DNA from 2 places in the Streptomyces sp. NPDC060049 genome. Region 2 is predicted to be linked to the other one. Evidence: riboswitches for the same ligand, from Rfam matches in the RefSeq annotation. Region 2 holds a riboswitch; the other holds the start of a gene.

Region 1 (7,649 bases), on a different contig from region 2:
CACGGCGACGTGGAAGGGCAGGGCGACCGGCCGCTCTTCCGGGACGAGGTCGCGGGTGCGGGGGATATTTCGGGCGCGCAGGGCGCGTCGGCTGTTGACCCTGCCGGTACCGGACGCATAGGTTTCGGTGAACCATCAACCTCAACTACGGGTGGAGGGTTTGCCCCCGACCCGTATGCCACCAACGCCTCCGCGGGGCAGCCGCGGCGCGAGGAGCCGTCCATGCCGGCCGAGCAGATTTGCAGCAGGTGCGGGCACCGCAGCGACGCGGCGAGCCGATTCTGCTCCAACTGCGGGGCGCCGTTGCGGGCGGGCCTGACGCCGGAGCGTGCCTCGGAGACCACGTCCACCATCTCGATCTCGGGCCTCGAGGCCTACGAGGCCGAGGTGTCGGGACAACAGCACGTGTCGTCCTCGCTGTCCCCCGAGGCCCAGGCCGCGGTGGAAGCGCTGCCCCCGGGTTCCGCTCTGCTCATCGTGCGGCGCGGCCCCAACTCCGGCAGCCGCTTCCTCTTGGACGGCGAGCTGACGACGGCCGGCCGGCACCCGCAGAGCGACATCTTCCTGGACGACGTCACCGTCTCCCGGCGCCATGTCGAATTCCGCCGGAGCCACGACGGCGGCTTCACCGTCGCCGATGTCGGCAGCCTCAACGGCACGTACGTCAACCGTGAACCGATCGACTCCGTCTCCCTCAACAACGGCGACGAAGTGCAGATCGGCAAGTACCGGCTGGTCTTCTACGCGAGCCTGCGGGGGCACTGACCCTTCAAGGGAAGGTCCCATGCTGCGTATCCCGGCAGGCGGTGCCGCCAAGAGCGGCACCGCCGGCACCGCCGCCTCGGCGGGGCGGCTGGTGAGCATCGGAACGGTGCTCACGATGCTGCGCGACGAGTTCCCCGAAGTCACGATCTCCAAGATCCGGTTCCTGGAGGCGGAGGGGCTCGTAGAGCCCAGGCGCACACCTTCCGGATACCGCAAGTTCAGCACCGACGACGTCGAGCGCCTCGCCCGCATCCTGCGGCTCCAGCGGGACCACTACCTCCCGTTGAAGGTCATCCGCGACCAGCTCGACGCGCTCGCCCGGGGTGAGCAGATCCGTATCCCGACGCCCGCGGCGCAGGGGGAGTCCGTCGATCCCGCGAGCCCCGTCGCCCTCTACGGCGAGGTGGGCCGGGAGCGGCCGACGGTGGCCAGGGTGGGCCGGGCCGAGCTGATCGCCGCCGCCGAGGTGGACGAGGTACAGCTCGTCGAGTGGGAGTCGTACGGGCTCCTCGCGGAGGCGCCGGACGGTGGGTTCGACGCCGAGGCCGTCACCGTGGCACGCCTGGTGGCCGATCTCGGCCGGTTCGGGCTGGAACCGCGCCACCTGCGGGCCATGAAGGCCGCCGCCGACCGGGAGGCCGGTCTGGTGGAACAGGTCGTCGCGCCGCTGCGCCGCCACCGCAATCCCCAGACCAGGGCGCATGCCGAAGCCACCATGAAGGAGCTCGCGGGGCTCTCCGTGCGGCTGCACGAGGCCCTCGTACAGACGGCTCTAGGGGTGCGGCTGGACTGATCGCGGGGTCCCAGGGGGGTGTCCTCGCAGAGCCCGGGGGGAGTCCGACTACCCAAACCGGCCGGGCAGGTCCTAGGGTTGCTGTGTGAACGAGCTCGACGTTGTGGGTGTCCGGGTGGAAATGCCCTCGAACCAACCGATCGTGCTCCTGCGTGAAGTGGGAGGCGATCGGTACCTCCCCATCTGGATCGGACCAGGGGAGGCGACCGCCATTGCCTTCGCGCAGCAGGGGATGGCCCCTGCCCGGCCGCTGACGCACGACCTTTTCAAGGACGTGCTGGAGGCGGTCGGCGAGGAGCTCACCGAAGTCCGGATCACGGATCTGCGGGAGGGCGTCTTCTACGCGGAGCTCGTCTTCGCCAGCGGGGTCGAGGTGAGCGCGCGGCCCTCCGACGCCATAGCGCTCGCCCTGCGGACCGGGACGCCGATCTACGGCAGCGACGGCGTGCTGGACGACGCCGGAATCGCGATCCCGGACGAGCAGGAGGACGAGGTGGAGAAGTTCCGCGAGTTCCTCGACCAGATCTCGCCCGAGGACTTCGGTACGGGCCCGCAGTGAGGTGCGGCTCGTCCCGGCCTCCAGGGAATTTCAGCCCATTCGACTAGCCCTTCCCCGCGTTGGGGCACGGGAAACCACTCTCAGGGTGATTATCACTCGGCGTGCCGAGTGTGGCGATCGTTGACGCACCCCTGGTGACTGCCTACCTTCGAGGTGGGCAGGTCAAGGACGGAGGGTCGGCGTGAGAGTCACGGGCGACGGTACGACCGGGGGCATCCCCGCACGGAGTGACGGTGGGCCGTACCCGCTGCACGGTGGTGCGGGTGCAGTGAGCTCCGCGCGCCGTCAGCAGGAGCCCGCGCCGGCCGGTTCGGTGGGACCGGTGGGCATCCAGGGCGGCGGTGAGTCCGCACCCGAGCAGGTCGGGTACCGGGGGCCGACGGCGTGCGCCGCGGCGGGCATCACCTACCGGCAGCTCGACTACTGGGCGCGCACGGGGCTGGTGGAGCCGAGTGTGCGTCCCGCTTACGGGTCGGGCACGCAGCGCCTCTACAGCTTCCGGGACGTGGTCGTCCTCAAGATCGTCAAACGCTTCCTGGACACCGGGGTGGCGCTGCAGAACATCCGCACCGCCGTGCAGCACCTGCGCGACCGGGGCTTCTCGGACCTCGAGCGCATGACGCTGATGAGCGACGGCGCGACCGTGTACGAGTGCACCTCCCCGGACCAGGTCGTGAGCCTGCTCCAGGGCGGTCAGGGCATCTTCGGCATCGCCGTCGGCGTCGTCTGGCGCGACGTCGAGAACGCGCTGTCCCAGCTGCACGGCGAACGCGTGGACACCGGCGAGACGGTCGTCAGGCACAACCCGGCCGACGAGCTGGCCGCGCGGCGCAACCGGGCGGTCTAGCCCGCCCGGGCCGGTGGCCCGGGCGCGGTGGGCGCTGACGCGCGTCCGGAGGGCCGGCGGGGATGGATTCCGCCGGCGAGGGCGCCGGGGCCGCCACAGAGCCCGTGGAGCCCTTTCCCGGGGGTTTCGGCCGTTGTCAGTGGCATGGGGGAGCATCGGGGCTGTGAGAGCCGCGCCGACCATCCTGCATCTGGACATGGACGCCTTCTACGCCTCGGTCGAGCAGGCGTCGAAGCCGAGCCTGCGCGGCAAGGCGGTCATCGTCGGCGGGCTGGGACCGCGCGGGGTCGTCGCCACCGCCTCGTACGAGGCCCGGCGGTTCGGGGTGCACTCGGCGATGCCGATGGCCCAGGCCCGGCGGCTCTGCCCGAACGGCGCCTGTCTGATCCCGCGCTTCAGCCTGTACCGGGAGGTCAGCGACACCGTCATGGCCCTCCTGCGGGAGCTGTCGCCCCTCGTGGAGCCGCTCAGTCTCGACGAGGCCTTCGTGGACCTCGAGGCGGGCGGTGTCGCCTTCGACGCGGAGAGCGCGCGGGCCACCGGCGAGCGGCTGCGGGCCGACATCGCGGCCGCCACCGGCCTCAGCGGCTCCGTGGGGCTGGCCGGGTCCAAGATGCTGGCCAAGGTGGCCTCCGAAGAAGCCAAGCCGGCCGGGCTGCTGCTGATCGAGGTCGGCACGGAGCGGGCGCACCTCGCGCCCATGTCGGTACGGACCCTGCCGGGGGTGGGACCGGCCACCGGGGAGCACCTGCGGCGGGCCGGGATCACCACGGTGGGGGAGCTGGCGGAGGCCGGCGAGGACGAGCTGGTCCGGATGGTGGGGCGCTCGCACGGGGTGGGGCTGTACCGGATGGCCCTGGGGCTGGACGATCGGCCGGTGGTCGCCGAGCGCGACGCGAAGTCGGTGTCGGTCGAGGACACCTTCGACGTGGACCTGCACGACCGGACGCGGATCCGGAACGAGGTGCAACGGCTCGCGGACCGGTGCGTGGAGCGGCTGCGGGCTTCCGGACACTCAGGGCGCACCATCGTGCTCAAGGTGCGGCGCTACGACTTCTCCACGCTCACCCGCTCCGAGACCCTTCGGGGGCCGACGGACGATCCGAGGGTGGTGCGGGAGGCTGCCGCGCGGCTGCTGGAGGCGGTGGACACCACGGGCGGGGTGCGGCTGCTGGGTGTCGGCGTGACCGGGCTGGCCGACTACACGCAGGAGGACCTCTTCGCCTTCGCGCTGGCCGCTCAGGGGGACGCGGAGGCCGAGGGCGCCGGGTCGGAGGGGTTCGCGCCGGCCGACGGGACGGGTTCGGGCGCCGGGGTGGCGGGGACCGCGGGGGCGGCCGGGCCGGAGGGGGCCGCGCCGGCCGGTGGGGATCCGGGGCGCGAGCCCGCGGCGGCCACGGTTGGAGCGGTCGAGGCGCAGGCCCCCAGCGAGCGGCGGTGGGTGGCCGGCCGTGACGTCCGGCACGCCGTGTACGGCCCCGGGTGGGTCCAGGGCAGCGGCGTCGGCCGGGTGACCGTGCGGTTCGAGCAGCCGGGCTCGGTGCCGGGCCGGGTGCGGACGTTCCTGGTGGACGACCCCGAGCTGGAGCCGTCCGATCCGCTGCCGCTGGTGGGGGACAGGGGTGCGGCGGCCCCGGACGGCGCCTCGTCGCCGTGTGCCCGGGACAGCCCCTAGGTCCTGTCCTCGTCGCCCGCCAGGTGGCCGAAGTCCCGGTGGAACTCGCTGGGGAGCGTCGTGTCCAGTCCGTAGTGGTGGTAGAGCCGCAGCTCCTGTTCGGGGGAGAGGTGGCGGCCGACGCCGAAGTCGGGGGCGTCCTTGATGAGGGAGCGCTCGAAGGGCACGCGCAGGGTGTCGCCCACCATCTCGCTGGGCTCCAGGGGCACGAAGGCGTCCCGGCTGAAGAGGCCGGTCCGTACGGCGGCCCACTCGGGGACGCCCGTGGCATCGTCGAGGTAGACCTCGTCGACGGTGCCGATCTTGTTGCCATTGCGGTCGAACGCCTTGCGGCCGATCAGGCTGCGCGGATCGATGTCGGTCTGCACGGGCCGGTCCCTCCGTTTGGTCCGCAACTCCTCCGTTATGACTACAGAAGTGCATTTCTGGAGAGGGGGCCACTCGAGGGAGGTCCCCAGATCCTCGCTGGTAGGCTGGGTGACGGCTGTTGACCCTGTGCGGGAGAGTCCTCCGAGTGAGTTCGACGGAGGCGCCGAAGGAGCAAATCCTCCCCGGAATCTCTCAGGCATACGTACCGCACGTGGTGAGGCCACTCTGGAAAGCAGGACGGGTACCGGGCGCGCACTGCCGGTCCCCCTCCTCACCGACGGTGAAAGCCGGACCTCGCGAGCGATCCTCGAGCGGCCCGGTGAAACTCTCAGGTTGTGATGACAGAGGGGGAGGCCGTCCGGGTGCCCGCGCCGAGGCACCCCTCGCAGGTCGTACGACCAGGAGGCCTCCGTACATGACCGCCAACCGCATTCCGCTCTCCCAGCTGGAGCGAGGCATCCCCTTCGAGCAGCGCCACATCGGCCCGGATGCCGAGGCGCAGGCGAAGATGCTCGCCCAGGTGGGCTACGGCTCCCTGGACGAACTGACCGCCGCCGCGGTACCGGATGTGATCAAGACCACTGCCGCGCTGAACCTGCCCGAGGCGCGGACCGAGGCCGAGGTCCTGGCCGAGCTGCGCCAGCTCGCCGACCGCAACCAGGTCCTCTCCTCCATGATCGGCCTGGGCTACTACGGCACCTTCACGCCGCCGGTGATCCTGCGCAACGTCATGGAGAACCCGGCCTGGTACACGGCGTACACCCCGTACCAGCCGGAAATCTCCCAGGGCCGCCTCGAGGCCCTGCTCAACTTCCAGACGGTCGTCGCCGAGCTGACCGGCCTGCCGACCTCCGGTGCCTCCCTGCTCGACGAGGGCACTGCGGCCGCCGAGGCCATGACGCTGGCCCGCCGCGTGGGCAAGGCCAAGGGCAACGTCTTCCTGGTGGACGCCGACGCGCTGCCGCAGACCATCGCCGTGATCGAGACCCGCGCCGAGCCGATCGGCATCGAGATCGTCGTCGCGGACCTCTCCGAGGGCATCCCGGCCGAGGTCGCCGAGCGCGGCGTCTACGGCGTGCTCCTGCAGTACCCGGGCGCGTCCGGCGCGGTGCGCGCCATCAAGCCGGTCATCGACCAGGCCCACGAGCTCGGCGCCATCGTCGCCGTCTCCGCCGACCTGCTCGCCCTGACCCTGCTGACCTCGCCCGGTGAGCTGGGCGCGGACATCGCGGTCGGCACCACCCAGCGCTTCGGCGTCCCGATGGGCTTCGGCGGACCGCACGCCGGCTACATGGCCGTCCAGGCCAAGCACGCCCGCTCGCTGCCCGGCCGCCTCGTCGGCGTCTCCGTGGACGCGGACGGCAACAAGGCCTACCGCCTGGCGCTGCAGACCCGTGAGCAGCACATCCGCCGTGAGAAGGCCACCAGCAACATCTGCACCGCGCAGGTGCTGCTCGCGGTCATGGCCGGCATGTACGCGGTCTACCACGGTCCGGACGGCCTGCGGACGATCGCCCGCCGCACCCACCGCTACGCCGCCCTGCTCGCCGCCGGTCTGACGGCCGGCGGGGTCGAGGTCGTGCACGGCGCGTACTTCGACACCGTCACCGCCCGGGTACCGGGCCGCGCCGCCGAGGTCGTGGCCGCGGCCCGCGAGGGCGGGGTCAACCTGTTCCAGGTGGACGCCGACCTCGTCTCCATCGCCTGTGACGAGACCACCCTGCGGGCCGACATCGAGGCCGTCTGGACCGCCTTCGGGGTCACCGCCGACATCGAGGCCCTGGACGAGGCAACCGCCGACGCGCTTCCCGAGGCGCTGCTGCGCGAGGACGCGTACCTGACCCACCCGGTCTTCCACCAGCACCGCTCCGAGACCGCGATGCTGCGCTACCTGCGCAAGCTCTCGGACAAGGACTACGCGCTGGACCGCGGCATGATCCCGCTGGGCTCCTGCACCATGAAGCTCAACGCGACCACCGAGATGGAGCCGGTCACCTGGCCCGAATTCGGCCAGCTGCACCCCTTCGCCCCGGTCGAGCAGGCCGAGGGGTACGTCACGCTGATCACCGAGCTGGAGGAACGTCTCTGCGAGGTCACCGGCTACGACAAGGTCTCCATTCAGCCCAACGCCGGATCCCAGGGTGAGCTCGCCGGCCTGCTGGCCGTCCGCGCCTACCACCGGGCCAACGGCGACGAGCAGCGCACCGTCTGCCTGATCCCGTCCTCCGCGCACGGCACCAACGCCGCGAGCGCCGTGATGGCCGGCATGAAGGTCGTCGTGGTCAAGACCGCCGACGACGGCGAGGTGGACGCGGCCGACCTGCGCGCCAAGATCGAGCAGTACCGCGACGAGCTCGCCGTCCTGATGATCACCTACCCCTCCACGCACGGCGTGTTCGAGGAGCACGTCGCCGACATCTGCGCCCAGGTGCACGACGCCGGCGGCCAGGTCTACGTGGACGGTGCCAACCTCAACGCCCTGGTGGGCCTGGCCAAGCCGGGTCACTTCGGCGGCGACGTCTCGCACCTGAACCTGCACAAGACCTTCTGCATCCCGCACGGCGGCGGCGGCCCGGGCGTCGGCCCGGTCGGTGTCCGGGCGCACCTGGCCCCGTACCTGCCCAACCACCCCCTCCAGCCG
Region 2 (7,649 bases):
TGTCCTTGAGGGTGTACTTGTACGTCTTGCCGCCGTCGCTGATCTCCGCGTTGCCGGTGGCCAGGTCGGGGACGAGCTCGGTGCTCTTGGAGCCCGGCTCCGCCTTGAAGCTGACGAGCTGGCGGGTGTAGTAGCGCGAGAAGTCCCACATGAAGCCGTAGTAACCGCGCTGCGGGTCCCACGAGTCGGCTTCCTGGGTGCCGACGAACTTGAGCTCGCCGCCCTTCTTGGTCGAAGCGTTGGCGATCTTGCCTATGCCGGCGTTGAAGCCGACCGCCGAGGCGGGCTTGTCGCTCTTCTTGTCGTCGCCGCCGCCACAGGCGGTCGCGGCCAGCATCGTCGCGAGCACGACTGCCGTGCCGGCGGCAAGCTTGCGCTTGGACATGCGATGGGTAGTCACGATGCTCGCAACCCTCCGTTGTGATTCCGGTTCGAAGCCGGTTCCGGTGTGCCGTGCGGTTCTGACCTGCGGGTGCCCTGCGGGATGACCTGCGGGGTCGGCTATCGGGATCCCTTCGGGTCGAGGGCGTCGCGGACGCCGTCGCCGAAGAGGTTGAAAGCCAGCACGGTGATGAAGATCGCCGTGCCGGGGAAGATCATGAAGAGCGGATCGTCCTCGTAGGTCCGCACGGCCGTCGAGAGGGTCTCGCCCCAGGACGGCGTGGGCGGCTTGACGCCGACGCCCAGGAAGCTGAGCGCGGCCTCGGTCAGCACGTTGGTCGGGATCATCAGCGTCGCGTAGACGGTGATCGGCGCGACCAGGTTCGGGAGCAACTCGCGGAAGAGGATGTACATCCGGCCGGCGCCCAGGCTGCGCGCGGCCTCGACGTACTCCCGCTCCCGCAGCGACAGGGTCTGCCCCCGGACGATGCGGCCGATGTAGGGCCACCCGAAGAAGCCGATGACCAGGACCAGCACGCCGATCCGCAGGCCCGATCCCTCGAAGCCCCAGAGCTTGCCGGGGACGACCGAGATCAGGGCGATGATGAAGAGCAGCTGCGGGAAGGCGAGCAGCAGGTCCATGACCCGGCTGATGGCCGCGTCGACCCAGCCTCCGAAGTAGCCGGCCACGATGCCGAAGAAGGTGCCGAACGAGACCGCCACGAAGGCGGACAGGAAGGCCACCAGCAGCGAGACGCGAGCACCGTAGACGATGCGGCTGAACACGTCGCGGCCGTTGACCGGCTCGATGCCCAGCAGGAAGTCGCCGCTCATACCGCCGTTGGGACCGGCCGGAAGGCCCAGCAGCGGGTCCAGCAGGTCCTCGTGGAGTTCCTCCGGAGGGTGGCCGAGAGCCTTGACGATCAGGGGCGCGAAGAGTGCGACGAGGATCAGCAGGAGCACGACGAAACCGCCGGCCAGCGCGACCTTGTCGCGCTTGAGCCGCATCCAGGCGATGCGGCCGGGCGAGCGGCCTTCGATGGCCTTGGCTGGGACGTCGGCTACGGACACGGGAGCGGGCGTCTCCGCGCTCGTGTCATGCAGTGGTGCCGTCATCGTGGTGGGGACCCCTCTCGGCCGACGGGTGAGCCGGCCCATGCCCGCCGCTGTGGCGGCGTTGGTGCGGAGTGGCGCTCGGAGTGCGAGGTGCGGAAGTGCGGCGGTGCGGAAGAGCAGCAGCGCGCTTCGGTGCGCGTGCGAGGTGCTGTGCCGTGCTGGGTGGTGCTGTGCGGTACAGGTTGAACTGGCAGTGCTGGTGGTGCACGTGGTGCTGTACGAAGCGACGAGCTGTTTTCCCTTGGCGGACCCGCCCCTTGGAGGACTGACCCGCTCTTGGGTGGGGAGTCTTCATCGGGCCGTCGATCAGCCGCCAGACCCGCAGGTGAATGGATGCGCAACCGTGATCTGAGGGTCGAGTTCCCGTTATCCGGACTTCACTGCCGTCTCAGCGGAGCAAGACCGTCCGTTCGGTGCGGAATCGGACATCGCACCCAACTCGGGTGAGTAGCATGCCTATTGGGCGCACATCGGCGGCGAAATCAGGACAACGCAAAGGCCGCGCGGAACGACTGTTCCGTGCGGCCCCGGGTGGCTTGATACCGATGTCTCAATAGGCGGGCGCCTGGCCCTCTCGGTCATAGAAGGGGCGGGTCTGGGCACGGAGCCACATCGCCACCGGGTCGTGCTCGTCGGCGAGCGCGACCGTGCAGACCGGCACCCCCTCGGGCACCGCGCCGACCGACTGGCGCATCATCTCCCGCACCGACTCCAGCGCGTGCGCGGAGGCGTCGTACAGGTCCAGCCCGACGGCGAGGTACGGGGACCCGAGCGCGGGCTGAACCCAGGCGCGGCGCAGCGAGCGGACGGCGGGCGTGCGGTGCGCGTGCTGCGTGAGCAGTCCGTAGAACTGCGGGAGCTCGATGGCGGGCTCGGACAGCCGCAGCGGCCCGGCCGGCATCCGGTCCATGCCGGTGGCGATCCGGCGCAGGTCGGCCCAGGGAATGCCGACGCCACCGCCCTGGGCGTGGGGATTGAGCCACAGCCCCCAGCGGTCGGGGTACAGGGCGCGGGCGATGTCCCGGCCCGTGACCACCTCGTACCCCCGGTTCCAGCCGCTGGCGGCCAGTTCCTGCGGGGAGGTCACGCAGGGCGCGTACCCGAGGCTCTCGACCTCCATGCCGCCGTACTGGGCGTCCGGGGAGCCGGGCCGCCCCTGCCAGAGCAGCATCCACAGCCGCCCCTCGGCCAGGGCGTGCAGGAGCGCCTCGTAGCTCTCGTAGCGCCCGGGAGTCACCTGGCGCAGCATGTGCTCGACCTGCCCGACCGCGGCCGTGCCTGACGCACTCACCCGGTACCCCTCTTCGTCTCTTCGTCCGCCCGTCGCCCACGCGTGTCGTCGACCAGCTTAAGCGTGCCTACGGCAGGTAGAAGGGGCGTACGCGCGTAACGATGAAGTCGACGACCGGGTCTTCGGCGGCGTCCAGGAGGATCAACTGCACAGGCCAGGGCGGCACTACGCGGTTCAGGGCGCGGCCCAGGGCGTCCATCGGGGCGTTTCGCGACTCGGGCTCCCATCCCAGCAGCTGGACGCCGACATACAGCTCCGGCGCACCGCCCTCGACGCTGGCCAGGCAGCGGTACGCGGCCGCGACGACCCCGGTGGCGCGGAACTCCTCCCCGGCGGCCGCCAGGAAGTCGACCGGATCCTCCTGCCAGTCCGGCTCGTAGAGCCGGACCCGGCCCCCGGTGGCGGGTCCGTCCAGCGGGCTGCGACCGGTCCGGCAGAGCTCGGCGACGGCGGGCGGGGGCAGCGGGACCCCGACGGCCCCCTCCGGGTTGACCGCGATGCCGAGCTGCGGGGGCAGCCCCCGGGCGAAGTCCACGGCGGGCGCGACGGCGAAGTCCATGGCGGGGCCGGCGCAGGCGCGGAACTGCTCCTCGGAGCTGTAGACGGGCACGTAGGCGGCGCCGTTGATCTCCATGGTGGGCAGGCTCAGGCTGTTCACTCCGCCGGGCAGCGGAATCCAGAGCGGGCTCCGCCCGAGCACCTCCAGGATCCGCCCGCCGGCGTCCGCCTGCCCGAGCGCCGCCCCGAGCACCTGCTCCAGCTCGTTACCCGGCCACATGTACGCCTCCGCTAGCTCGCCCTCGTCTCCACCCGAGGTTAACGGGCGGCCCGGGCCCGCCCGCCGCGGGCCACCCGCCGGACCGCGCGGGTCGCAGCCCTGGCTGGTACCGCGACCGGGAAGGTCCACCGGGTCGCACCACTAGTGCTGCGACCGGAAGCCGATCGCCGTCAGCTGCGAGGCCGCCGGGCGGTCCAGCAGGGTCACCGACGCGCAGCCGGCCGGCGGACGGCCCGCCTCGGCCTCGCGCAGCAGCCGGGCCACCGCGCCCCGGTGCCGGGCGAAGGCGTAGGCCGACACGCCCCGCCCCCGCGCCGCCTGCCCGGCCCGGGCCTCCTCGGGGGTGGTGTCCAGCAGCACCAGGTGCAGCGCGCGGCCTCGCCGACGGGCGACCCCGGCGAGGAGGGCCCGTACCCAGCTCTGCGTACCGCAGTCGTGGACGACGGCGGAGGCGCCGGAGCGCAGCAGCCGCCACAGCCCCCAGTAGTGCGCGATCCGGACCGCCGGCCGGTACACCGCGTACGGCACGGCGGCCGGCATCCGGCGCTCCCACCGCTCGCGCGCGTCCTGGGAGTCGATGCCGAGGCCCCCCGCGGCCCGCTTGATCAGGGTGCTCTTGCCGCCGCCGGGCAGTCCGGACACCACCACGACGTCCCCTTCCGCGAAGTGGAGCCGCCCCGGGTCCGCGCCCCCGCGCAGGTCCCGTACGGGCGCCCCGGCCCCCGCCTCCGCCCGCGGCCGGACGACGGCGCGCTGCGTCGGCACCCCGGACACCGGCCCCGGCACCGCGGCCGCCCCCGTCGCCGCGCCCGCGGCCGTACTCGTCGCCGCCAGTACTCCGAATCTCCGCACAGTGATCGCCTCCCCGCATCGGGTCACCGGGACCCATCCCCCTGAGTGTAAAGAGACGGCAATCCGGGACCACCGGTTCCGCTCCGCTCCCGGACCCCCTCCACCATTCGGCCGCACAGCGTGCAATGATGTGCGCCATCTGGACACCAACTGCATACCGGCCGCTTGAATCCGCGCGGGAGAGTCCCGGCACGCCGCAAGGCGGTGCCCGGGCGCCGAAGGAGCAAGTACCTCCCTTGAATCTCTCAGGCCCCGTACCGCGTGGATGAGGCAGATCTGAAAAGCGAGCCGCGCCACCGCCCGTGAGGGCACCGGCGTCGGTTCCACCCAAGGTGCAAGTCGAAGACCTTCCCCCGGAAGCGGGGAACTCTCGGCGAACCTCTCAGGTTCCGATGACAGATGGGGAGGAACTCCTCCTCGTCATGTCATGCCCTGGGACCCGGGAGCCACACCCATGAGTACTGCCCCCCGCCTGACCGCCCTCGACGCGCTGCACCGTTCCCTCGGTGCGACCATGACCGACTTCGCGGGCTGGGACATGCCCCTGCGGTACGGCAGCGAACGCGACGAGCACAACGCCGTCCGCACCAAGGCCGGCCTGTTCGACCTCTCCCACATGGGCGAGATCACCCTGACCGGCCCCGAGGCCGTCAAGGTCCTGGACTACGCGCTGGTCGGCAACATCTCGACCGTCGGCGTCGGCCGTGCCCGCTACACGCACATCTGCCGGGAAGACGGCGGGATCATCGACGACCTGATCGTCTACCGCCTCGGCGAGAGCGAGTACATGGTCGTCGCGAACGCCTCGAACGCCCAGGTCGTCCTCGACGCGATCACCGAGCGCGCCGCCGGCTTCGACGCCGAGGTCCGCGACGACCGCGACGCGTACGCGCTGCTCGCGGTGCAGGGTCCGGAGTCCCCCGGCATCCTCGCCTCCCTCACCGACGCCGACCTGGACGGGCTGAAGTACTACGCCGGCCTGCCCGGCACGGTCGCCGGGGTGCCCGCGCTGATCGCGCGTACGGGGTACACCGGCGAGGACGGCTTCGAGCTGTTCGTCTCCCCCGAGCACGCCGTGGAGCTGTGGCAGGCGCTGACCAAGGCGGGCGAGGGCGTCGGCCTGGTCCCGGCCGGTCTCTCCTGCCGCGACACGCTGCGCCTGGAGGCGGGCATGCCGCTGTACGGGCACGAGCTGACCACCGCCCTCACCCCGTTCGACGCGGGGCTGGGACGGGTCGTGAAGTTCGAGAAGGAAGGCGACTTCGTCGGCCGCGCCGCCCTGGAGGCCGCCGCCGAGCGCGCCGCCACGAACCCGCCGCGCAAGCTGGTCGGCCTGATCGCCGAGGGCCGCCGCGTCCCGCGCGCCGGATTCGCCGTGACCTTCGACGGCCAGGTCGTCGGCGAGGTCACCTCGGGCGCGCCGTCCCCGACGCTGGGCAAGCCGATCGCGATGGCTTATGTCGACGCGGCGCACGCCGCGCCCGGCACCTCCGGCGTCGGCGTGGACATTCGCGGTACGCATGAGGCGTACGAGGTCGTGGCTCTGCCGTTCTACAAGCGGCAGAAGTAATCCTTTCCGCTGTTCGCCCGAACGCCAGGGCCCAGGCCGCACGGATCTCCCGTACGGCCGCTCCCCCGCGCCCCGTCTCGGTATGCAAGACCACTGTTCGTATCCACTCCCCCGCATCCAGGAGAATCAGGTCATGAGCAACCCCCAGCAGCTGCGTTACAGCAAGGAGCACGAGTGGCTGTCGGACGCCGAGGGCGGCGTCTCGACGGTCGGCATCACGGAGTTCGCGGCCAACGCGCTCGGTGACGTCGTCTACGCCCAGCTCCCCGAGGTAGGCGACACGGTGACCGCGGGCGAGACCTGCGGCGAGCTGGAGTCGACCAAGTCGGTCAGCGACCTGTACTCCCCCGTCACCGGTGAGGTCGTCGAGTCCAACCAGGACGTCGTCGACGACCCGTCCCTGGTGAACTCCGCCCCGTTCGCGGGTGGCTGGCTCTTCAAGGTGCGCGTCACGGAGGAGCCGGCCGACCTGCTCTCCGTCGACGAGTACGCCAAGCTCACCGCCGGCAACTGACCCAGGGGACCGAAGATGTCCGTACTGAACACCTCTCTGCACGAGCTCGACCCTGACGTCGCCGCCGCCGTCGACGCCGAACTCGTGCGCCAGCAGTCGACCCTGGAAATGATCGCGTCGGAGAACTTCGCTCCGGTCGCCGTCATGGAGGCCCAGGGCTCGGTCCTGACCAACAAGTACGCCGAGGGCTACCCCGGCCGCCGCTACTACGGCGGCTGCGAGCACGTCGACGTGGTCGAGCAGATCGCGATCGACCGCATCAAGGCGCTGTTCGGCGCCGAGGCCGCGAACGTGCAGCCCCACTCGGGCGCGCAGGCCAACGCGGCCGCGATGTTCGCGCTGCTGAAGCCGGGCGACACGATCATGGGCCTGAGCCTGGCCCACGGCGGTCACCTGACCCACGGCATGAAGATCAACTTCTCCGGCAAGCTCTACAACGTGGTCCCGTACCACGTCGACGAGACCGGCCAGGTCGACATGGCCGAGGTCGAGCGCCTCGCCAAGGAGTCCAAGCCGCAGCTGATCGTCGCGGGCTGGTCCGCCTACCCGCGCCAGCTGGACTTCGCCGCCTTCCGCCGCATCGCGGACGAGGTCGGCGCGTACCTGATGGTCGACATGGCGCACTTCGCCGGTCTGGTCGCCGCGGGCCTGCACCCGAACCCGGTGCCGCACGCCCACGTCGTCACCACCACCACGCACAAGACCCTCGGCGGTCCGCGCGGCGGTGTCATCCTGTCGACGCAGGAGCTGGCCAAGAAGATCAACTCCGCCGTCTTCCCGGGTCAGCAGGGCGGCCCGCTGGAGCACGTGATCGCGGCCAAGGCGGTCTCCTTCAAGATCGCCGCCTCGCCCGAGTTCAAGGAGCGCCAGGAGCGCACCCTGGAGGGCGCGAAGATCATCGCCGAGCGCCTCGTGCAGGCCGACGTCACCGAGGTCGGCGTGTCCGTCCTCTCCGGCGGTACGGACGTCCACCTGGTCCTGGTCGACCTGCGCAACTCCGAGCTGGACGGCCAGCAGGCCGAGGACCGGCTCCACGAGATCGGCATCACGGTCAACCGCAACGCCATCCCGAACGACCCGCGGCCGCCGATGGTCACCTCGGGCCTGCGGATCGGCACGCCGGCCCTGGCGACGCGCGGTTTCGGCG

Evidence for each region. Region 2 has a riboswitch for glycine ahead of gcvT (glycine cleavage system aminomethyltransferase GcvT). Riboswitches for the same ligand answer to the same signal wherever they lie in the genome.
Region 1: it holds a riboswitch for glycine, as region 2 does, so the genes downstream of both, gcvP (aminomethyl-transferring glycine dehydrogenase) here and gcvT (glycine cleavage system aminomethyltransferase GcvT) in region 2, are expected to answer to the same signal.

The regions. Positions count from the first base shown of each region.
Region 1 covers NZ_JBHWVV010000009.1:369,637-377,285, reverse strand. The annotation lists gene ACFWBY_RS19730 (FHA domain-containing protein) at 1-765, shown strand, start outside; gene ACFWBY_RS19725 (MerR family transcriptional regulator) at 785-1,558, shown strand; gene ACFWBY_RS19720 (bifunctional nuclease family protein) at 1,644-2,117, shown strand; gene ACFWBY_RS19715 (MerR family transcriptional regulator) at 2,299-2,964, shown strand; gene ACFWBY_RS19710 (DNA polymerase IV) at 3,128-4,639, shown strand; gene ACFWBY_RS19705 (PRC-barrel domain-containing protein) at 4,636-5,007, opposite strand; glycine riboswitch at 5,128-5,226, shown strand; gene gcvP (aminomethyl-transferring glycine dehydrogenase) at 5,424-7,649, shown strand, end outside.
Region 2 covers NZ_JBHWVV010000006.1:189,820-197,468, reverse strand. The annotation lists gene ACFWBY_RS13430 (ABC transporter substrate-binding protein) at 1-385, opposite strand, end outside; gene ACFWBY_RS13425 (ABC transporter permease) at 502-1,497, opposite strand; gene ACFWBY_RS13420 (enhanced serine sensitivity protein SseB C-terminal domain-containing protein) at 2,048-2,788, opposite strand; gene ACFWBY_RS13415 (enhanced serine sensitivity protein SseB) at 2,856-3,566, opposite strand; gene ACFWBY_RS13410 (AAA family ATPase) at 3,708-4,340, opposite strand; glycine riboswitch at 4,585-4,688, shown strand; gene gcvT (glycine cleavage system aminomethyltransferase GcvT) at 4,873-5,988, shown strand; gene gcvH (glycine cleavage system protein GcvH) at 6,122-6,502, shown strand; gene glyA (serine hydroxymethyltransferase) at 6,518-7,649, shown strand, end outside.